DNA from 2 places in the uncultured Bacillus sp. genome. Region 1 is predicted to be linked to the other one. Evidence: riboswitches for the same ligand, from Rfam matches in the RefSeq annotation. Region 1 holds a riboswitch; the other holds the start of a gene.
The links. Region 1 has a riboswitch for thiamine pyrophosphate ahead of Q5C82_RS16920 (acetylornithine deacetylase). Riboswitches for the same ligand answer to the same signal wherever they lie in the genome.

Region 1 (5,659 bases):
CGTCTATATCGCCCGTAAATTTGAAAATACGGGAATTAATATAGAGGATTTAATCAGCATCGGTACCATCGGATTAATCAAAGCTGTGAATACGTTCAATCCAGAAAAGAAAATCAAGCTGGCGACCTATGCCTCCCGCTGTATAGAAAACGAAATCCTGATGTATTTAAGGAGAAACAACAAAATCCGTTCAGAGGTTTCCTTTGATGAGCCGCTTAATATTGATTGGGACGGCAATGAGCTTTTGCTTTCTGATGTGCTTGGCACTGACGATGACATCATCACAAAAGACATAGAAGCTAACGTAGATAAAAAGCTTTTGAAAAAAGCGCTTGAACAGCTCAATGAGAGAGAAAAACAAATCATGGAACTCCGTTTTGGTCTTGTCGGCGAAGAGGAAAAGACCCAAAAGGATGTAGCGGATATGATGGGGATTTCCCAGTCCTATATTTCTCGTCTTGAGAAACGAATCATTAAAAGATTGCGAAAAGAATTCAACAAAATGGTGTAAAAAATTTTTTGCGGGTAATCCCTTGATTCTACAAGGATTTGCCAATTGTGACTTTTTTTCGGTCTGAGTAAAGTGCATATTTTTCCCACCCAAGGAGATACTTAACGTTGTACAGCAGCTCCTGTAGGGAGGGAAAAAAGTGTCGAGAAATAAAGTCGAAATCTGCGGGGTGGATACCTCCAAATTACCAGTACTCAAGAATGAAGAGATGAGAAAGCTGTTTAGGCAGCTGCAGGATGAAGGCGATGATTCAGCAAGAGAAAAGCTTGTAAACGGGAACTTGCGTCTTGTCTTAAGTGTCATTCAAAGATTTAATAACAGAGGAGAGTATGTTGATGACTTATTTCAGGTCGGCTGCATCGGACTAATGAAATCCATTGATAATTTTGACCTAAGCCACAATGTTAAGTTTTCAACATACGCTGTACCTATGATTATCGGAGAGATCCGCAGGTATTTACGCGATAATAACCCGATCCGTGTCTCAAGATCACTCCGGGATATCGCTTATAAGGCACTTCAGGTAAGAGAGCGGTTAATCAGTGAGACAAGCAAGGAGCCGACTGCAGAAGACATCGCAAAAGTTCTTGAAGTACCGCATGAGGAAATCGTGTTTGCGCTTGATGCCATCCAGGATCCGGTTTCTCTATTTGAACCGATCTATAACGACGGTGGAGACCCGATCTATGTGATGGATCAAATCAGTGATGAGCGCAATAAAGATTCACAATGGATTGAAGAGCTGGCTTTAAAAGAGGGCATGAGAAGACTGAATGATAGGGAAAAAATGATCCTGAGAAAGCGATTCTTCCAAGGGAAAACTCAAATGGAAGTAGCCGAGGAAATCGGGATTTCCCAAGCACAGGTGTCCAGACTTGAAAAAGCGGCTATCAAACAAATGAATAAAAATATCCATCAATAATGAAATAGAAAGCCTTTAAAACGATTGTGTTTTAAAGGCTTTTCTATTGATTGCGGGCGGTTTACGTTTTGGAAAAAATAAGGTATCCTAGTTCGTACAAAGTTTTATGAAAATTTAAATAATTATAAAAGGGCAGTAAAGAGGAGGACCACGATGATTTTGCAGCTTGACAATGTCTCACTAAAACGGAATGGAAAATGGATACTGAGAGATATTCATTGGAAGGTGGAAGAAAAGGAAAATTGGGTGCTTTACGGACTGAATGGCGCCGGAAAGACAGCCCTGTTAAATATGCTTTGCTCATATTATTTTCCAACATCGGGCGAGATGGAGGTGCTTGGCCATGAATTTGGTAAAACGGAGCTTGGAGAGAAACTTAGACGGAAAATCGGCCTCGTCTCAGCGGCGCTTCAGCAAAAATTTTATCCGGCAGATTCAGCATTTGAAATTGCTTTGAGCGGAGCTTACGCTTCGATTGGATTATATGAAACACCAAGTGCAGAAATCAGGGAAAAAGCGATTGGTTTGTTAGAGGACTTGGGAGCAATTGAATTTGCCGACCGCCGCTATGAAACCCTTTCTCAAGGAGAAAAACAAAGAGCCCTGATTGCAAGAGCGCTTATGGCTGATCCGGAGCTGCTGATACTGGACGAACCGGTCACAGGGCTGGATTTTATTGCCCGGGAAAAGCTGTTAGACACGATTACATACATTGCAAATAAAGAAAATGCGCCATCGATCCTTTACGTGACTCATCATGCGGAAGAAATTTTGCCGGTCTTTGACAAAGCCCTTTTGTTAAAACAGGGAGAGGTCTTTAAATCGGGAGCAATAAAGGAAATGCTTACTGATCACATACTTTCCGCTTTTTTTGATACGCCAATCCATGTATTATGGAATCAGGATCGGCCGTTTTTAACAAGAGCCGAGCCGATAACGAATGCCTGACAAACACATATCGATTCATCCTAGGGGTGCTTTGCGAAGCTGAGAGAGACATTTGTCTTAACCCTTTTGACCTGATCTGGATCATGCCAGCGGAGGGAAGCGGTGAAAAAACGGAGTACATAGGACTCTGTTTGTTTTTATTAAGCCGTTTCATAACATTTGAAACGGCTTTTTTGATTTTAAAGAATAGGAGCGGATCGCATTGAATCAACAAATAGACTCTCTGTTAACAAAGGTGGAAGATCAAAAGGAGGAGCTTATTCAGCTAGCAAAAACGCTGATTTCCTATAAAACACCTGCTCCGCCTGCAAGAAATACCGACGGCATTCAGTCTTGGATTGCTGGGTTTTTAAAGGAAATGCGATTCTCGATCGATAAATGGGACGTGTACCCAGGAGATCCCAATGTTGTAGGTCTACTAAAGGGAACAGATTCAGCAGATTATCATAGCTTGATCATCAATGGCCATGTAGATGTGGCAGAGGTAAAAGAGGATGAGGAGTGGGAGCATGATCCGTTTCATCCAATTGAAAAAAACGGTCTCTTAATCGGGCGGGGCGCTTCTGATATGAAAGGCGGAATGGCGTGTGTGCTGTTTGCGGTGAAATTGATTCGTGAAGCCGACATTGAACTTCCCGGTGATTTTATTCTGCAATCGGTTATCGGGGAGGAAGTTGGAGAAGCCGGCACGCTTGAATGCTGCAAGAGGGGCTATCATGCTGATTTTGCAGTTGTCGCGGATACGAGCGATATGCATATTCAAGGTCAAGGCGGTGTCATTACAGGATGGATTGAAATCAAAAGCAGTCAAACGTTTCATGATGGGACGAGGCGGAATATGATTCACGCAGGCGGAGGAACATTCGGGGCAAGCGCAATTGAAAAAATGGCAAAAATCATTGCGGGGCTCGGAGAACTGGAGCGCCACTGGTCTATCATGAAAAGGTATCCCGGTTTTAAACCAGGCACAAATACGATAAACCCGGCTGTCATAGAAGGCGGCAGACATGCGGCTTTTATAGCGGACGAGTGCCGGCTGTGGATCACAGTCCATTTTTACCCGAATGAAACTCATGAACAAGTGGCAGCAGAAATAGAAGATTACATTAACCGGCTGAGTGACAGTGATATTTGGCTTAGGGAAAACCGCCCTGTCTTCAAGTGGGGAGGTTCATCTATGATTGAAGACAGAGGAGAAATTTTTCCGGCACTGGAAGTTGACCCTGGCCACCCAGGCGTATCAGCGCTTACAGCGTCTCATGAGAAAGTGAAACGTGAGCGCCCGGTTATGGACGTTTCTCAATCCGTTACAGACGGAGGATGGCTGTATAATGCCGGCATTCCAAGCGTGATTTACGGACCTGGAGATCTGCATAATGCACACGCCGTGAACGAGGAGGTATCGATTGAGCAACTGGTAGATTATACGAAAATTATGCTCAATTTTATCATCAGCTGGTGCAGCCGTAAAAAAGAACAGTGACCATGAAAATTTCTTCTTGCTGACAAGGTTCAGCCTGCCCGTTCATATACTTGAAAAAAGGACGGAAAAAGGACGTGATGGAATGATCAGCATTTCAGAATTTCAGGTGAAGGATGTCGTCAATGTCTCAAACGGAAAAAAGCTGGGGAGCATTGGTGATATAGATATCAATGTGACCACTGGAAAAATTCAGGCGATCATACTAGGTGGAAATGGGAAAGTTCTCGGATTTTTTGGAAAAGAAGAGGAATTGGTCATTCCATGGCGAAATATAGTAAAAATCGGGGAAGATGTAATCTTGGTCCGATTAAATGAACCGCATGCATAACTTGTTCGTCTGCTGCGGATTGGCAAATGCCGGAAGTCTGGATTCTTCCGGCACATTTCATTTAGAAATATACAAATCGGCGCTCAACGAATGCAGAAAGATGTGGTAAAATAAGTGGGAAATTCCGCTTTTTTAAATGTTTGTCGAAAGGTTGGATCATCATGAATACATATCACCCATTCAGTCTTACCACACCCTCGACACTCATGATACAAGACTGGACACAAACGAATCAAAACAACAGAGAAGTCATTGCCGGATTTACTACGAAAAACGGCGGTGTCAGCCAAAAGCCTTTTGAATCGTTAAATACAGGATTGCACGTTCATGACAAAGATGCAGATGTAGTTAAAAATCGTGAATATATTGCCGATATGTTTAATATTGATTTGCAGTCTTGGGTATTTGCTGATCAGACACATGATAATCGCGTTCAGAAAGTGACGCAGAGGGATAGGGGAAAAGGCGCCCGTGAGTATCACACGGCTCTAAAAGCAACGGACGGGCTCTATACAAATGAAAAGAATGTGTTTTTGGCATTATGTTTTGCTGATTGTGTGCCTCTTTTCTTTTATAATCCGGTTAAATCGCTTGTCGGGGTCGCCCATGCCGGGTGGAAAGGCACTGTCAAACAGATTGGCAGAGAAATGGTGAAGCAATGGACCGAGCAAGAAGGTTCAAATCTCTCAGATATTTATGCTGTTATTGGACCGTCTATCAGCGGAGCATGCTATACAGTAGACGATCGTGTTATGGATGCTGTCCGGGCATTGCCGGTTTCCGCAGAACGTGCCGTAAATCAGACGGCACAGGCACAATATCAGCTTGACCTGAAAGAGCTGAACCGCCTTATATTGATCGACAGCGGTTTGGCAAATGAACAGATTTCTGTCAGTGGTTTATGCACGGAAAGTGAGCCGTCTCTTTTCTATTCTCATCGCCGCGAACAGGGGAAAACTGGACGGATGATGTCCTTTATCGGAATGAAGGAGGCATAAAAGATCTTGCGTGTTGTTGAATATTTACGACATATAAACGAACGAATAAACGAAGCATGTAACAGATCGGGCCGCAGCTCCGATGAAGTTACGGTTATTGCAGTCACAAAATATGTATCGCCTGAAAGAGCACAGGAGGCAGTGGATGCGGGCATCACCTGCCTCGGAGAGAATCGGGATGCGGAACTGCTCCGTAAACAGGAAATGATAAAAGGGGATCCGGAATGGCATTTTATCGGCAGTCTGCAATCAAGAAAAGCAAAAGCTGTCGTCAATTCGGTTTCCTATATCCATTCCTTAGACCGGCTCTCATTAGCTAAAGAAATTGAAAAACGGGCTGAAGGTACTGTCCAATGCTTTGTACAGGTCAATACCTCTCTTGAGCCTTCTAAACACGGCATGAAAAAAGAAGAAGTCATTCCATTCATACAGGAGCTTTCCGGTTTCGAACACATCGTTGTGGCCGGAC
Region 2 (5,659 bases), on a different contig from region 1:
GCTCGGCTTCTTTTTCTGTCATGGCAGATGGATTCATCGCTTTTACTCTGTTCATCGAAAGAATGTTAGCTGATTTTGCGTCAGCTTTTATAAAATAAGTTCCCTTTGGATTTTCAAGGGTCATGTCATATGTTTTTTTATCCTTTGACTGTGTTACTTTCGTGACCTTTCCTTCATAAGAGGCTTCTACTTTTTTTACGACAGCCTCCTTTGACAGTACATCCTCATGGGTTTGCCGAATGATGAGAACTGCACAGATGATGACGGCTAAAACCGCTGCTCCCGCAGCAAATACTGCTTTTATGTTCATCGGCCTCCCCCATTCTGTTCTCTGAATTGCATGATAACATCTGTTCCTTCTCCAGGCTTGCTTTTTACAGACAGCTCAATGCCGTGTTCATCGGCGATTTGCTTGGCAATGGAAAGGCCTAAACCCGTTCCGCCTGTTTTTCTGTTTCGTGCCTCATCCGCCCGGTAGAACCGTTCGAACAGGTGCGGGATATGCTCCTCAGGTATTCCGATGCCTTTATCTCTAACAGACAGAAACGGCCGGCCATTCCTCGTTCCGGCCGACAACACAATGGCTTTTTCACTATACTTTATGGCATTATCGAGCAAAATGGTCAGCAGCTGCTTGATGCGTTCTTCATCAGCTGCAACAAACAGGCTCTCCTTATCAGTTTCAAGCAAAATATCACGCTGATAGACGGGCTGGAGCGTTTGCATGACGGCGCGCGATACTTCAACCAGATCGATTGTTTTGAGGTCAAGCTCAAGTCCTTTATGGCTTTTGGCCAACGCCAGAAGCTGATTGGTCAGTTTTTTCATATGCACCGCTTCTGAATGAATGGCTTCTATCGATTCCTCAAGCACTTCCGGTTTTTTTGCCCCCCACCGTTTCATCAGGCTGCTGTAGCTTTCTATAATTGTGAGCGGGGTTTTCAATTCGTGTGAAGCATCTTGAACGAATTGCTGCTGTTTATCATAATGCTCTTTCAGCATCATCGCCATCTCATTAAATGTCAGCCCCATTTGATATAACTCGTCGTACGACTGACCTTCCAAAGAAATTGTTTTAAATGCTTTCTCCCGCTGTATGTCTTTCATCGTCATCATTAATCGTCTGATCGGATTGATGATACGGCGGGCAAGCAAGCTGCCGGCAAAAAAAGAAGCGATACAGACAGCAGCACTTGCAGCGATTAAAATGATTTTTAGCAGAAACAGACTCTCCTCTGTGTTCTCCAGCCTTTCAACCAGCTGAAGAGATACCACTTGCCCATCGGTCCAAATAACGGGAACAGCAGCCTCAGCAAACAGTTTGCCGTCATGTTTCCTTACATCTACCGTTTCCCCGCTGTGATAAGAGATTGGAAAATGTTTATACGCTTTTTCTTTTGTCATGGTCATGACGGCTTTTTGATCACCATTCACTACACGAACCATGCCGTTTGCCGGAAGATAAGCCTGCAGCATGTCCTGCAAAGCGACTCCTTCTGTTTCAGCAGCATGTAGCGCTTCGGCAATGTTATCCGTCTCATCCGCAAGCCTACCTGCATCCTTTGAGGTCAGCGCGGACGAAAAAATGAGATAGACTGCGGTATGGACCAAAATTAATAAAACCAGCAGCGATATTGATGTGTACAGATGAATCTTGGTCTTCAGCTTCATCGTTTACCCCTTAATGGCATAGCCGACCCCTCGAACAGTATGGATCAGCTGTTTTTCGTAAGGATAGTCCAGTTTTTTTCTGATGTATCTGATGTAAACGTCCACCACATTTGTATCACCGATATAATCAAATCCCCATACAGAGTTTAGAATCTGTTCCCGTGTCAGCACTTGCTGCGGATGTTTCAGCATATAGACGAGCAAATCAAATTCCCGGGGCGTTAATTCCACCTCTTTGTCTCCGCGCCTCACTTCACGGGTTTTTTCGTTCACCCGCAAGTCGTCATATGTAAGAAAGGTGTCGATATCTTCTGTTTTTGTTCCATTTTGGCGCAGCGCCACCCTGATTCTCGCAAGCAATTCCTCAATTTCAAACGGCTTGGTGACGTAGTCATTCGCACCGATGTCCAGCCCTGTTACCTTATCAGGGATACTGTCGCGTGCCGTTAATAAAATGACCGGTGTCTGCTGATCCGTTTTTCTCAAGCGGCGCAGCACTTCCAGGCCGCTAAGTCCCGGAAGCATGACGTCTAGAAGCACTAAGGAATACCTGCCTTCCGCGGCCGCATTCAGTCCTTCAGTGCCATTGTATTTAATGGTGACATTATATCCTTCATATTCCAATTCAAGCTGGAGCACCCTGGCGATTTTTTCCTCATCTTCCACGATTAATATGTGCCCTTTTTCCAAATTTGATCATCCTCTCCTGTCCCTATATGAAAAAAAATGATTTCATTGTTTACAAAATGATTCTTATCATCTATTATGATGTCAAAATAAAAAATTGTATACGGAAAGCACTAGGGGTGCTGTTTTTGGCTGAGATAAAGCGCGCAAACACGCGCTTTGATCCCTTATGACCCGATCTGGATAATACCAGCGTGGGGAAGTGCAGGTTGACCGAATGGTGTATTTTTTTGTGCGCTTAATCGATCTATGACTGCATATTCCCTTAGGATATGCAGTTTTTTATTTTACCAAAAAAACAGGAGGTCGGAGAAATGGATCATATTTGCGGGACAAGCAGAATCGCCGGTTTTCGGTTCTCTTTATACCCGATGACGGATGATTTTATCAGTGTGATCAAGTCAGCGCTGAAAAAAACCGACACATCTAAGGTTTGGACGAAAACAGATCATATCAGCACAGTCTTGCGCGGATCGATTGATCATGTATTCGACGCTGCCAAAGCCATTTACCTTTATGCGGCGAACAGCGAAAAACACATCGTCATGAACGGGACGTTTTCCATCGGATGCCCGGGCGATACACAGGGAGATACATATCTTTCTGTAAACGATAAGCGTGTCAATGAAGATGCTGTCCGAAGCCTGTTCGCGGAAGCGCCGTGCCAATTTGCGCTTTATCCGATGAATGAGCCGGATTATATGGGCTTGATCATGGAAGCTCTCGATATTGCGAAAGCAGAAGGCACCTTCGTACAAGGTGTCCATTATGCGAGTGAGCTTGACGGGGATGCGCATGACGTGTTCAGAACACTGGAGGCCGTTTTCCGCATGGCTGAACAGCAAACAAACCACGTAACCATGACTGTGAATCTCTCGGCTAACAGTCCATCAAGAAAAAACAGAAAGCAGGGATAAAATGAAAAGCTGGAAAGTAAAAGAAATTGTCATCATGTCCGTTATCAGTATCGTTTTTGCCGTTGTTTATTTATTATTCACGCATTTCGGAAACGTACTTGCAGGTATGTTCGGGCCAATCGCCTATGAACCGATTTACGGCATTTGGTTTATCGTTTCCGTCATCGCTGCGTACATTATTCGAAAACCGGGCGCAGCGCTTGTTTCTGAAATCATTGCCGCTCTCGTTGAGTGCCTGCTGGGAAATCCGTCTGGCCCGATGGTCATCGTCATCGGTATTGTTCAAGGTCTCGGGGCTGAGGCTGTATTTCTCGCGACGCGCTGGAAAGTATACTCTCTGCCTGTCCTTCTGCTGGCAGGAATGGGATCTTCAGTAGCCAGCTTTTTCTACGATCTCTTTGTTTCTGGCTATGCAGCCTATTCACCAGGTTATCTTCTTATTATGCTTGTGATCCGTCTGATTTCCGGCGCGTTGCTTGCGGGGCTGCTCGGAAAAGCAATCAGTGACTCTCTTGCTTATACGGGTGTGTTAAACGGAATGGCACTCGGAAAGGAACTGAAAAAGAAACGGAAGCGGGCATCAGAACATGCAAGCCTTTGATGAGCTCCTGACGGTTGACCAGCTCAGCTTCTCTTATGAAGAAGACGAGAAACCGGTGTTTCAAAACATTTCGTTTTCGCTGCAAAAAGGGGAATGCGCTTTATTGCTGGGGCCGAGCGGGTGCGGAAAAAGCTCGCTCGCCCTTTGTTTAAACGGTCTTTACCCGGAGGCTTGCGACGGCATACAGTCCGGACATGTATTTTTATTTCAAAAACCGGTCACAGACGCTGAAACCTCCGAAACGATTGCTCAGCATTGCGGGGTCGTCTTTCAGGACCCGGATCAGCAGTTTTGCATGCTGACGGTTGAGGACGAAATCGCTTTTGGGCTGGAAAATCTGCAGGTTCCGAGAGAAGAGATGACAGAGAAGATTGATGCCGTATTAGAAAAATTACGTATTACCCATTTAAAAGAAAAAACAATATCTGCACTGTCAGGAGGACAAAAGCAGAAAGTGGCTCTCGCCTGTATTTTGGCGATGGAGCCTGAGCTTATTATGTTAGATGAGCCAACTTCTTTATTAGATCCTTATTCAGCTCGGGAGTTCGTTCACATGATGAAAGATCTTCAGCAAGAAAAAGGCTTCAGCCTCCTCGTCATTGAGCACCAGCTTGATGAATGGACGCCTTGGATTGAGAGAACAATCGTGCTGGACAAAGCAGGCAAAAAAGCGCTCGATGGCCGGACGGAAGATCTATTTCAGCACGAAGCGGAAACTCTAAAGCAAATGGGCATCGCGATTCCAAAAGTGTGTGACCTGCAGGAAAAACGCAGTATGCCGTTTACTTTATCAAAAGAAACGCTTTTCAAAGAACCCTTTACCGGGCATGCCGAAAAGGATGAAGCTCCTTCCGGGAAGAGTGTGCTGGAAGTCAACAGCCTTTCGTTCACGAGAGGACAGCAGACGATTTTCAAAGACATCAGCTTTTCCTTGCGCGAAGGCTCTTTGACGGCGCTTGTCGGCCCGAACGGCACCGGAAAATCAACACTCTTATCCGTCCTCGCCCGTCTGATGAAGCCGAAAAGCGGAAAGATTCTTCTATATGATAAGCCGCTGCAATCGTATAAAGAAACTGAACTGCGAAAACGAATGGGATTTGTTTTTCAAAACCCGGAGCATCAGTTCGTCGCCGGCACAGTATATGACGAGCTGCTGTTCGGCCAGAAAGTAAATGCTGAAACTGAGAAAAAAGCGCAGCACCTGCTGCATCGTTTCGGTCTTGCACATTTGGCTGATCATCATCCGTTTGCAATCAGCCAAGGGCAAAAACGGCGCCTGAGCGTCGCTACCATGCTCATGCATGACGTAAAGGTTTTATTATTAGACGAACCAACCTTTGGCCAGGACGCCCGTACGGCGGCTGAATGCATGGACATGATTCAGCGGATTAAGCAAGAAGGAACCGCTGTCCTCATGATTACACACGATATGGAGCTAGTGTCTTCGTATGCCGACAGCGTGCTAGTGCTTCACGATACAGGCCTGGTTTTTGACGGATCTCCAGCGCAGTTATTTTCTCAGGAAACCGGACTTGTCCAAAAAGCAAAGCTCACCCTTCCTCTTCTATATGAATGGATGGCATATCAAGAGGAGGTGCGTGATGAAGCAGCGGTTACATCTCATTAATCCGACAGTGAAAGCAGCAGCCGTTTTTTGCTGTGTTGTCATGCTGTCGTTTATTTACAATCCTTACACTCCTGCGTGTTTTTATATCATCATCGTTGCGGGTATCCTATTGGCGGCCAAAATTTCATTGAAAAAATGGTTTTTGTTTACGATTCC

Region 2: it holds a riboswitch for thiamine pyrophosphate, as region 1 does, so the genes downstream of both, thiU (HMP/thiamine ABC transporter substrate-binding protein ThiU) here and Q5C82_RS16920 (acetylornithine deacetylase) in region 1, are expected to answer to the same signal.

The regions. Positions count from the first base shown of each region.
Region 1 is NZ_CATYRA010000011.1:70,972-76,630, forward strand. It holds gene sigE (RNA polymerase sporulation sigma factor SigE) at 1-511, shown strand, start outside; gene sigG (RNA polymerase sporulation sigma factor SigG) at 651-1,433, shown strand; gene Q5C82_RS16915 (ABC transporter ATP-binding protein) at 1,587-2,381, shown strand; TPP riboswitch at 2,394-2,496, shown strand; gene Q5C82_RS16920 (acetylornithine deacetylase) at 2,584-3,864, shown strand; gene Q5C82_RS16925 (YlmC/YmxH family sporulation protein) at 3,947-4,192, shown strand; gene pgeF (peptidoglycan editing factor PgeF) at 4,354-5,190, shown strand; gene Q5C82_RS16935 (YggS family pyridoxal phosphate-dependent enzyme) at 5,197-5,659, shown strand, end outside.
Region 2 is NZ_CATYRA010000009.1:109,236-114,894, forward strand. It holds gene Q5C82_RS15485 (PepSY domain-containing protein) at 1-310, opposite strand, end outside; gene Q5C82_RS15490 (ATP-binding protein) at 307-1,671, opposite strand; gene ykoG (two-component system response regulator YkoG) at 1,675-2,361, opposite strand; TPP riboswitch at 2,464-2,576, shown strand; gene thiU (HMP/thiamine ABC transporter substrate-binding protein ThiU) at 2,673-3,275, shown strand; gene Q5C82_RS15505 (ECF transporter S component) at 3,277-3,876, shown strand; gene Q5C82_RS15510 (ABC transporter ATP-binding protein) at 3,863-5,503, shown strand; gene thiX (HMP/thiamine ABC transporter permease ThiX) at 5,478-5,659, shown strand, end outside.